Regions from separate parts of the Exiguobacterium sp. s128 genome, predicted to be linked through region 3. Evidence: riboswitches for the same ligand, from Rfam matches in the RefSeq annotation. Region 3 holds a riboswitch; each other region holds the start of a gene.
The links. A riboswitch is a leader RNA that binds a small molecule or an ion and turns the genes downstream of it on or off. The one in region 3 is predicted to bind S-adenosylmethionine.

Region 1 (3,349 bases), on a different contig from region 3:
ATCGTTCCGGAAATTCTTCGAGCAGTCGAAACAGTACTTTTGCTTCCTGTAAGGACGGAATCGTCTCAAACGCCAACACGTCTGCCCCTGCTGCAATCAACGCTTCAAGCCGCGGACGGTGGAATGCTTCCAGTTGTGCATCGTCGACTCCGTAATGACCGACATACTCGGAACCGTCTGACAGATACGCACCGTAAGGACCGACCGATCCCGCAATCAGGGCGTGACTTGCCGCCTGTCCGGTTTCCGCACGCGCCTGTTGCGCCAGATAAACCGTTTGTTTCATCAGTTCAATCGCTTCGTCTTCTTTGATTCCCCGGCTGCTAAAACCGGCGACACTCGCTTGATAACTGGACGTGATGGCGCAATCTGCCCCAATTTTAAAATAATCCGTATGGACGCGGTGAATCTGCTCCGGTTCCTCAAGCAATACCCGAGCCGACCACAGCGGGTCCTCGAGATTGCTCCCGTGGCGCTCGAGTTCCGTCGCCAATGCGCCGTCCAATAAAAGATACGGCTTTTCCTTTAACAGTTGTTCAACTGGATTGTTGTTCTTTGACATCTTCTTCACTCCGTTTCCATGAGGTTTTCGTTAGATGATGCACGATGTAGCAGACGGCGATAAACGGCACCCCGAAATACAGAGCGACCCGTTGTGTCGGATCAAAGGCGATCCCGATCAGTGAAGCCAAACACATTAAAAATGACAGAATCGGGACAAATGGATACCAAGGTGTCCGGTAAACCAAATCGTTTACATCATGTCCCTCTTGCAGATAGCGCTTGCGAAACATGAACTGGGAAGCACTGATGCTCATCCAGACGACGACAACTGCCAGTCCGGAAATCGAAACGAGCGCAATGTAAACGGAACCCGGTGCATAGACACTGGACAATAAGGCGAGTAGACCTCCGAGCATACTGAAGAGAACGGCACGTGTCGGGACTCCGCTTGCATTTAATTTAGAAAAGAACGGCGTGATCATCCGTTGATCGGAAAGTGACCAAAGCATCCGTGAAGCGGCGTACAGACCCGAGTTCGCCGCTGACAAAATCGCCGTCAGGATGACGAAATTCATGATATCTGCAGCAAACGGCAGACCAATCCGTTCGAATACGGCAACGAATGGGCTTTCGAGCACTCCTTTTGAATCGTTGGGTAACAGAATCGCGAGAACGATAATCGTCCCGACAAAAAATAAGACAAGCCGGAAGACCGTTGTTCGAATGGCCAGCGGAACCGTCCGTTTCGGATCGACGGCCTCACCTGCTGCAATCCCGATCAACTCTGTTCCGGAATAGGCAAAGTTGACGGCGAGCATCGTCATCAGGATGGCGAATGCTCCGTTCGGGAATAATCCGCCATCCGTCAACGGGGCAAGAAGCGGCGCTTGCGATCCGTCCGCGAGTGGCAGAAATCCGACAATCGCTGCTGTCCCTAAGACGATGAATACTAAAATCGTTAATACTTTGACAGCCGAAAACCAAAATTCAACTTCTGCGAACAAACGAACCGTCAAGACATTGATGCCTAAAATCATGACGACGAACAAGGCACTGAACAGCCAGACCGGGACATCCGGAAACCACCGTTGCATCAATAAACCGGCTGCCGTAAATTCTGAACCGAGCGCCACCGTCCACGTCAGCCAGTAGAGCCAAGCGACGGTATAACCTGTTCCGGATCCAAGATACTTCGTCGCGTAGCTGTGAAAGGCACCCGTCTCCGGCATATGTACGGCCAGTTCTCCTAAGCAGAGCATGACTAGATACACGGCGAGTGCTCCGACCAAGTACGATAAAATCGTTCCGACCCGCCCTGCCTGCTCGAGCGTGTAACCTGTACTTAAAAATAATCCGGTCCCGATGACGCCGCCGAGTGACAACATGACGATATGCCGGGATTCCATTTTCCGGCGAAATGTTCCTTCTTTCATTACTCCTCCACACTCCTCTTTTTCTCATAAAATAAAAAAACGCACCCACATACATGGGTGCGTCGGTCGACAATAAAAAGAAGCTTATCGATCGGGTACGACACCCGCAGGAATTAGCACAGTATCTTTCGACCTGTTGCTGAGGCTTCAAAGGGCCAGTCCCTCCACCTCTCTGGATAAGAATGTAATTTTTCATAACAGTACCAACCCTGTTTTGAATTGTCAAAACAATTCAGAATTCATTACACAAAAAAACGCCTTACACCAAAATGGTATAAGACGTCCGTAGCTTATTTCTTCGCAAACAAATCAGCTGTCTTCAATGCCATCCGAACCGCTTTCCGGTTCAGTGTGCCTTGTTGATGCTTGATTTCTTTTGTCTGACTGTTCAACTTGCCTTGAAGCGATTTGATTTTCTTATCTTTTTCAGCCATTTTTGCTTTATCGCGTTTTTGAGCTGCGACGATTTTTTGTTCTTCTTCTGGGAAGTACGATTCAAAACGTGAAACGGCTTCTTCAATACTGATTCCTGTGATCGGTTTGACGACTGGAAGCAACTCTGCTTTTGCCATTTCACGATCAAACGGAACGTTCTCTGGGTAGTTCGTTTCTTTGTAGATGTGCTCTAAATCATTTGTGTTCAAGAATTCAACGAAATTATCAAAGTTACGCGCTTGGACACGTGTCGGGCTTTGGAAGTCAGCCGACTCAATTACATCTGACAAGCGTGTGCTGTCTGTGATGTCGTTTGCCCAGATGTGTGTCAATTGGTGATAATCCGTTAATTCGCGCATCCGTGCATCTTTTGGAATCAGGATACTTGGTGTTCCGGCAAGTGTTGCCGTGATGTTACCGTGAAGACGTGCTCCGAAGCTGAAGTCAGCTTCTTTCAAGAAGTCGATCCATGTCTGTGCGTTCAAGAAGAAGCGGACACGGTCGTTCATGTAAGTCGGATCCGACATTTTAACCGGATAGTTCGTTACAGATAAGTCAGCAATCGGATGTGTTCCTGTGTACGTCAAACGTAACTCTTTCATCCATTGTGGGATGAAGTAGTGGTTCGGGTACTCTTCCATTCCGCGTGTGATGAAGTTGAGGACGTTTTGTGGTGCAAGACGTGACGAGTTGACACCGATCATCGAATCTTTTGTGATGTTCGTCTCACGGATTTTTAAATCACGGCCAAAGGCATACATCGATGGGCAACCGATGACTTTGTGATCGATTCCTTCGCGGAAACCAAGACGCGTCAAGTATTTTGATGTGATTTCGCCGCGAAGTCCAAGCATGCTTGAGCGTTCAAGAACTGCGCTGACAAAAGCTTTCACATCTTCATCGAATGAGAAACCTTCTTTTAGATCCGGCTCAAATGGTGCGCGTAAACCAACGCCGATGACGACGACTGGAATCTT
Region 2 (3,349 bases), on a different contig from region 3:
CGGTCCGGTCATGTTCTTCAAGCCAAGCGAGCACTCCTTCCGTCAATTCCGGTGCGTAACGGTGGCCACGCGTGTGCGACGACGCACTCATTCGGCTGTAGAAAACGCCTTCCGGCGGGACTTCATCAAGCGGGACTTGCCCTTCGTCGAGATGCCACTGTTCATACGGCAACTCCAGTTCCTCGAGTCGTTTAATCAGATGATCCGTCCATTCCTGATTTTCGTGTAAGATATGAATTTTTGTCATTTGGTTTGACCTACCTTTCGTTTTTCCTCGACAAGCGGCATGACGTCGCGTGCGAAGCGTTCCATTTCTTCAAGTTGCGGTGAAAATTGTAACAACAACAATGTGACACCGACTTCTTCAAAGGCGAGAATCCGCTCGGCAATCTGTTCCGGTGTCCCGATTAAATCCGGACGGAGTCCGCGGTTTGAGACCGAATAATCATTCCGTTTTACCTGTTGCTCGAGTTGCGATTTACTGACAAAGTCGTCGTAGCCGACGTAACCGGCACTGTCTTCTTTGACGTCCGTGATCCGTTGCCATTCTTGAACCGCTTCTTCTTCTGTATCCCGGCAGATGATGTAGGCAGCAAGGCCAAAACTTTCAAGCGGTGGTTGCCCTGTTGCATGTCGACGCGTTTTCATATCCTCAATCTTGACGGTCACTTCCTCAACCGTTCCCCCATGCATAACATAGGCATCACACTGTTCGACGATGGTTTGTTTTCCGGCTTCGCTTTCTCCACCGGCATACAGCTTGATGCCCGGTCGTTGAACCGGCTTCGGATGCAGTTGTGTCTGCTCGAGCGTATAGTAGTTGCCATCGAAGCTATATGGTGAGGCGTCTGCCCATAACCCTTTCATGATCGTGACGAATTCTTTGGTCCGAGCGTACCGTTCATCATGGGCCGTAAAAATGCCGTTGTATTGCCGGGCCTCTTCTTCCCACCAGGCCGAGACGACGTTTAGCGTAAATCGTCCGTTGCTGAGTTGATCGATGTTCGCTGCCATCTTCGCCGTCGTCGCCGGATTATGGAACCCCGGGCGGACGGCCGTCATGATTTCCAGTCGTTCCGTCGTTGCGGCAATCGCCGCTGCCGTCGTCCAGGCTTCTAAGCTTGGTGCTTCAAGTCCTTTAATATCATTTAAATTCAACTCCGCAATCAGCGTCGTCGAAAAACCGATTCGTTCAGCCGTTTGTGCGACCTGTTTCGCATAATCGAATGTCGCCGGCATCTGTTCGTCCTCGACATTCCGTAACCATCCTCCAAAAATCGGCAACCAAAATCCATACTCCATCCGCTATGTCCCCCTCATTAAAAAAGTCGCTCTTCTCGAAAATCGAAAAGAGCGACGGATTGATCGTGTCTGCTCTTATCTGTAAAGGAAAAGATTCCTTTAGGAAGTAGCACCTTCCGCTGCTTGCGGGGTTGCTGAAGTGTCTTCGGGCCATTCCCTCGACTTCTCTTGATAAGAATTATTGGAATTATCGTACACTTTTTAGCAGAGTAAAGCAACCATTAAACCCTGTTTTCCAATCGGAATTAAAAACAGCGATAAAAAAGGACGAGAGCTGGGCTCTCATCCTCGTTGTCTTAATATGGGGCAACAAACGTTGATTCCTCGATGGGTGCTACCTCGCCGCGGATCCGATCATAAAACTTCGCAAGCGTGACGCTGAAATAAGGTCCAACCCAGAGGAAGGCAATTCCGATGGTGATCAAGCCGAGCAGGAACCAACCAATGAATGAGAGGACGAGCATAAAGGCTTCCATCTTATGGCCATCCATCATTTGGCGTGAACGGGTGATCGCATCCAAAATTCCAATCGACGGCTCGTCGCGTAGGATGTAGAACGTCAACAGATACGAAAACGACTTGATGATTCCGGGAACGATTAACAGTAAGAACCACAATCCAAGAAGAATACCTTGAACAATTGAAAGACCAACTGCTTTCAAGAAAATTTTATACGGTTCGAATAAATCAACGATTTTTGCGTCTTCTTTACGGGAGACAGACATTGCGAGCCATGCCCAACCGATCGCAAGCGGTAGGAGAAGTATGCTTAGCACAAATCCAATCAAATCGATGAACTGAAAGTCTTCGTTAGGATCAGAAGAAAAGGCAGTTGGAATCATTTGAATGATAAGAAACAGTAAAAACATAAGTGCCATGAAGACCCAACGTCCACTGAGTGCCTCACGTGCGGATAATTTTAATTCTTTTATCATGGAGATCCTCCTCAAAATAAGTTCTACTCCTATTTACGGCTAATCGCACAAGGAGTTTCAGTTATTTTCAGGATTTCCCTGTTTTTAACTGATTCAGGCGGGCTTTCTCAAGCTGACGCTGACAGGCCGTATAAAGTGAACGGCGACCGTCCAGTCGTTCCATCGCAAACGGAATATTATATTTTTTCGCTTGCGCAATGACATGTGCTGACGCAGCATGGGAGACACGACTCGTGATAACGACGATGGCATCGGTCTTTTTAGCCAGGCTGGCGATTTTCTTAGCCGACTGGGCGTCTCCCGCAAGATGAATCAATTCGATTCCTGTCTCGGCGAAAAAGGTCCGGTAGACGGGCGCCTGTTGTTCATTCCCGACGATGACGAGACGCATTCCTTCAAAAGATGCAAAATCAAGTGGCTTCTTATCGATGAAGTCGATTGGTTGTCCCGGTAAAGAAGTCGTGACGAGTGGCGCAATCGATTGTTGCTTTTTTTCACGGATCTGACGGACTTGTCGTGCTTTTTTGATGTTTGGTTTTCGTTTCATTTGTTTGGCGTAACGACCGGTAGATTTCTTTGATTCTGGTGTCACGATCACTTCGGTGGTTGAACCTGCTCGTTTCGTATCCTGTGACGAGCTCAACGGCTGGACGATCGGTTCTTCATATTGAAAGGCATACTTCCAAACAATCGTCAGCGTTTCCGGATGACCTTTCCACATGACAAGATCGACGAGTTGTCCTTCCTTCAATTGAAAGAATCGCATGTCTTCCACCGGTGTTGCGTAATAAAACGGTTTCCCCGTCTCATCCTTCAACGGTCCTTCGACTGTCGACTCGATGATACCGTGATTCTTGACGATACATTTCTCGAAGACAATTCGTTCCTCAAGCGTCTTCATTTGATCGGTTGCGATGACGGCGAGCACTTCCAGTGACGTCCGGCGGTGATCTTGATGGCTGATTTGTACACGGACTTCCATCCCATGCTCAAGATTCCACTGACGGATCTCTTTTTCGGAGATATGACTGTTCGGCCATTCCCGTAACGAGCCTCCTTTCAGCTCACGGACAAACGTGTACGTGTATCGTTGCTCGAAGGTCGGTTCCGCT
Region 3 (3,349 bases):
ATGCAAGCGGCGGATTACTCGGCGTCCTAGTCGTCGTCACGGAACTGACGTCGATTCAACTGCTTGGGATGACATGGGCGATGTCGCTGTTGCTCGTCGCCCAGATCTTATGTGCCTTTGTAATTGATTTGAACGGCTGGTTTGGTGTCATTAAAAAAAGCAGTAACAAAGGACAATGGATCGGTGTCGGCTTGATGTTGACCGGCGTCTTGATCTTTTCGCTCGCATGAAGTGAATCAAAGGAGGAAATCAAATGGGGTTAGGAATGTTTTGTGCCATCGTCGCAGGGATAATGATCAGTTTACAAACCGTTTTGAATGCACGGATGAGTCATGCCTTTGGCGCCTGGGCGACGACAACGTTAGTCTTTTTTGTCGGATTGCTCGGTTCGTTGCTCGCATTGGTCTTCTTTCGGGGCGGAACACTTGCGGCGCTTACAGAGGTCGAACCGCTTTATCTATTTGGTGGTTTCGTCGGAGTCGGTGTCGTGTTTTGTGTCATGCGGGGGATTCAACTGCTCGGACCGTCGATTGCGATTTCCGTCGTCTTGATTTCGCAACTCAGTTTTGCGCTGTGTGTCGACGTCTTTGGCTGGTTCGGTTTACCGAAAGTTGATTTGTCGTTTGGACAGATCATTGGATTGGTCGTCATGCTGAGCGGAATTTTCGTCTTGAAACGGTATCAAGTCGTGGATGAGGCGAAACAAATAGCCGACATCAAAGCGATTTCTTAAGCGAATCGCCAACAAATCAGCGGATGAATCGAAAAAGAGATCCCCCTTTCGCACGACTTTTACGTAAAGTGCATGAAAGGGGGGTCTCTTTTGAAAAACGTCCGATTTGAATCAGACGGATACTTCTTCTTTCCAGGCCACATCGATGAAGGCATCGCGACCCGATGCTTTCCGGTCTTTTTTGTAATGTTCCGGATTTTTTTTGTGGAAGTCTTGATGGTATTCTTCCGCCGGATAGAAGGCGTGTGCCGGTTCGATCCGTGTGACGATCGGTTGCTTAAAACGGTTTGTCGCAGCTAGCGCATCACGTGACGCGATGGCTGCAAGTCGTTGTTCTTCCGTATGGTAAAAAATCGCCGGAGCATACTGTGTACCGCGGTCCTGGAATTGTCCGCCGGCATCGGTCGGATCCGTTTGTGGCCAATACAGTTCCAGTAACCGTTCGTATGAAAAGAGTGCCGGATCAAATGTAATCTCGACGACTTCGGAATGTCCGGTCGTTCCGGTTTTGACCTGCTCATATGTCGGGTTGTCGACGTGTCCTCCTGTATAACCGGACACGATACTGTGAATCCCCGGTAATTCCTCAAATGGTGTCACCATGCACCAGAAACATCCTCCTGCAAATGTTGCTTTTTCCATGTCATCTCTCCCTTTCCCTTGGCTTCTTGAGCCGTAGTCCTGTCATTTCCGACAGCGAGAAAACGAAAACGACTCCTCTGCTTGGTTGCAAAAGGAGTCGCCGCTTTTTATCAACCAAAGCTTTCGCTTTGCTGGTCGTAGCACCTTGCTGTGCGCAGGTTGCTGGGACGTCATCGATCCAGATCTCTCGGTCCACTCTTGATAAGTGTTATATGAAGTTGATGTAAGTTCGTTATCATTGGGATGATAATACCATTCATAAAAGTGGAAAGTCAATCCTTATGTTTGCAAGGCACGCAGAACGGTCGCCCCTAACGTTTTGGCCCCGATCAGTAAGGCCTGTTCATTGATTTCGTACTTCGGGTGATGTTGTGGATAGATGGTGCTTCCGTCTGTCTTCGCAGAACCGGTAAAGAAATAACTTCCCGGGACGTGTTCTAAATAATAAGCAAAATCATCCGCTGCCATCATCGGTTTGACTTCACGGACCTGTGCCTCCGGTAAAAACGAAGCCGCTTCTTGGACCAACTTCGTCTCATTCGGATGATTCCAGAGCGACGGGTAACCGGTCGTGAAATCAATCGAATATGTAGCGCCAATTCCAGCACACGTCGTTCGGGCAACGAGATCGACCTGTTGGCGTAACTGATGCCGGAGTTGCTCGTTGAACGTCCGGATTTCACCGACGATCCGGGCTTCGCCGGTGACGATGTTCGGTGCCGTCCCGGAATGGAACGAGCCAATCGCGACGACGGCAGGTTCAAAGGGATCGACCCGTCGGCTGACGAGATGCTGTAAATTACAGACGAGTTGTGCTCCAGCGACGAGTGCATCTTGCGTCCGGTGCGGGGCTTGCGCATGACCACCTTGTCCATGGACGACGATTTCGAATTCATCGATCGCGCATAACGTATGGCCGCTGTGATAGCCAATCGTTCCGACCGGGAGATCATTTTCAAGATGGGTCCCGAAAATCGCATCAACCCCGTCGAGACAACCATCTTCGATCATTTGAATCGCACCTCCCGGAAAGACTTCTTCGCCATGTTGATGAATGAAGACGATGGTCCCTTCGAGTTCCTCTTGCAACGGCTTGAAGGCAGCGGCGAGTCCGAGGACGATCGCCGTATGGCCGTCATGTCCACAGGCATGCATGACACCGGGGCGGATTGAACGGAACGAAAGATCGGTTTCTTCCTGGAGCGGTAACGCGTCAAAATCCGCCCGGACAGCAATCGTTTTTCCGGGACGTGTCCCTTTGAGTGTCGCGACGATGCCGCTCCCTCCGACTTGTTCGCGGTAGGGGATACCAAGTGCTTCATAAAAGGCGATGATTTTTGCGGGTGTCCGGACTTCTTGGAACGATAATTCCGGGTGACGGTGAAAATCACGCCGTAAACGAATCATCTCGGCTTCGTATTGATCGAGAGCAGCAAATAAATTTTCTTGCATCGAAATCATCCTTTTCGGTATGTCTTGAGGAAAAACGGGTACAGATAGAGGTAATCAAATCAGAGGAGGAATTAACACATGGGTGAAATCATCGTCAATGCCGTTCTTACAGTCAAAGCAGGATTAGCTGATCAAGTCTTTCCAATTTTAAGTACAGTCTACAAAGCCGCACAAAACGAGCCGGGCTGCCTACGTTATACGTTACATCAATCGATTGAAAATGAACATCAGTTCATGCTCTATGAAGTCTATCAAGACGAAGCAGCACTCGAGACACATATCGCATCGGACCACTATAAAGCCTACCGGGAACAAATCGAATTATACCTTGAGGACCGTCAAGTGACGAAATACGTCGAGATGACATTCTGAATCAAGGAAAGAAGGGCGTACGGATCCTCAAGGGTCCATACGCCTCTTTTGTGTTACATCGATTTAAAGCCAAGGAAATGTTCGCGCCAGCGTGGTTCATAAATCGAATTGATCTGGAGCTGTGAGCCCCCGGCATGGATGAAGTATTCA

Region 1: linked by a shared signal. The riboswitch ahead of KNQ13_RS09905 (amino acid permease) and the one ahead of msrA (peptide-methionine (S)-S-oxide reductase MsrA) in region 3 are both predicted to bind S-adenosylmethionine.
Region 2: linked by a shared signal. The riboswitch ahead of KNQ13_RS10040 (LLM class flavin-dependent oxidoreductase) and the one ahead of msrA (peptide-methionine (S)-S-oxide reductase MsrA) in region 3 are both predicted to bind S-adenosylmethionine.

The regions. Positions count from the first base shown of each region.
Region 1 covers NZ_JACSMT010000023.1:9,165-12,513, reverse strand. Annotated here, with positions in the region: gene mmuM (homocysteine S-methyltransferase) at 1-562, opposite strand, end outside; gene KNQ13_RS09905 (amino acid permease) at 537-1,937, opposite strand; SAM riboswitch class I at 2,019-2,120, opposite strand; gene KNQ13_RS09900 (polysaccharide pyruvyl transferase family protein) at 2,228-3,349, opposite strand, start outside.
Region 2 covers NZ_JACSMT010000023.1:35,153-38,501, reverse strand. Annotated here, with positions in the region: gene KNQ13_RS10045 (ATP-grasp domain-containing protein) at 1-247, opposite strand, end outside; gene KNQ13_RS10040 (LLM class flavin-dependent oxidoreductase) at 244-1,302, opposite strand; SAM riboswitch class I at 1,375-1,480, opposite strand; gene KNQ13_RS10035 (DUF975 family protein) at 1,599-2,237, opposite strand; gene KNQ13_RS10030 (DUF2325 domain-containing protein) at 2,305-3,349, opposite strand, start outside.
Region 3 covers NZ_JACSMT010000022.1:11,556-14,904, forward strand. Annotated here, with positions in the region: gene KNQ13_RS09690 (DMT family transporter) at 1-230, shown strand, start outside; gene KNQ13_RS09695 (DMT family transporter) at 254-733, shown strand; gene msrA (peptide-methionine (S)-S-oxide reductase MsrA) at 845-1,375, opposite strand; SAM riboswitch class I at 1,480-1,583, opposite strand; gene KNQ13_RS09705 (M20 metallopeptidase family protein) at 1,655-2,827, opposite strand; gene KNQ13_RS09710 (putative quinol monooxygenase) at 2,906-3,199, shown strand; gene KNQ13_RS09715 (SH3 domain-containing C40 family peptidase) at 3,253-3,349, opposite strand, start outside.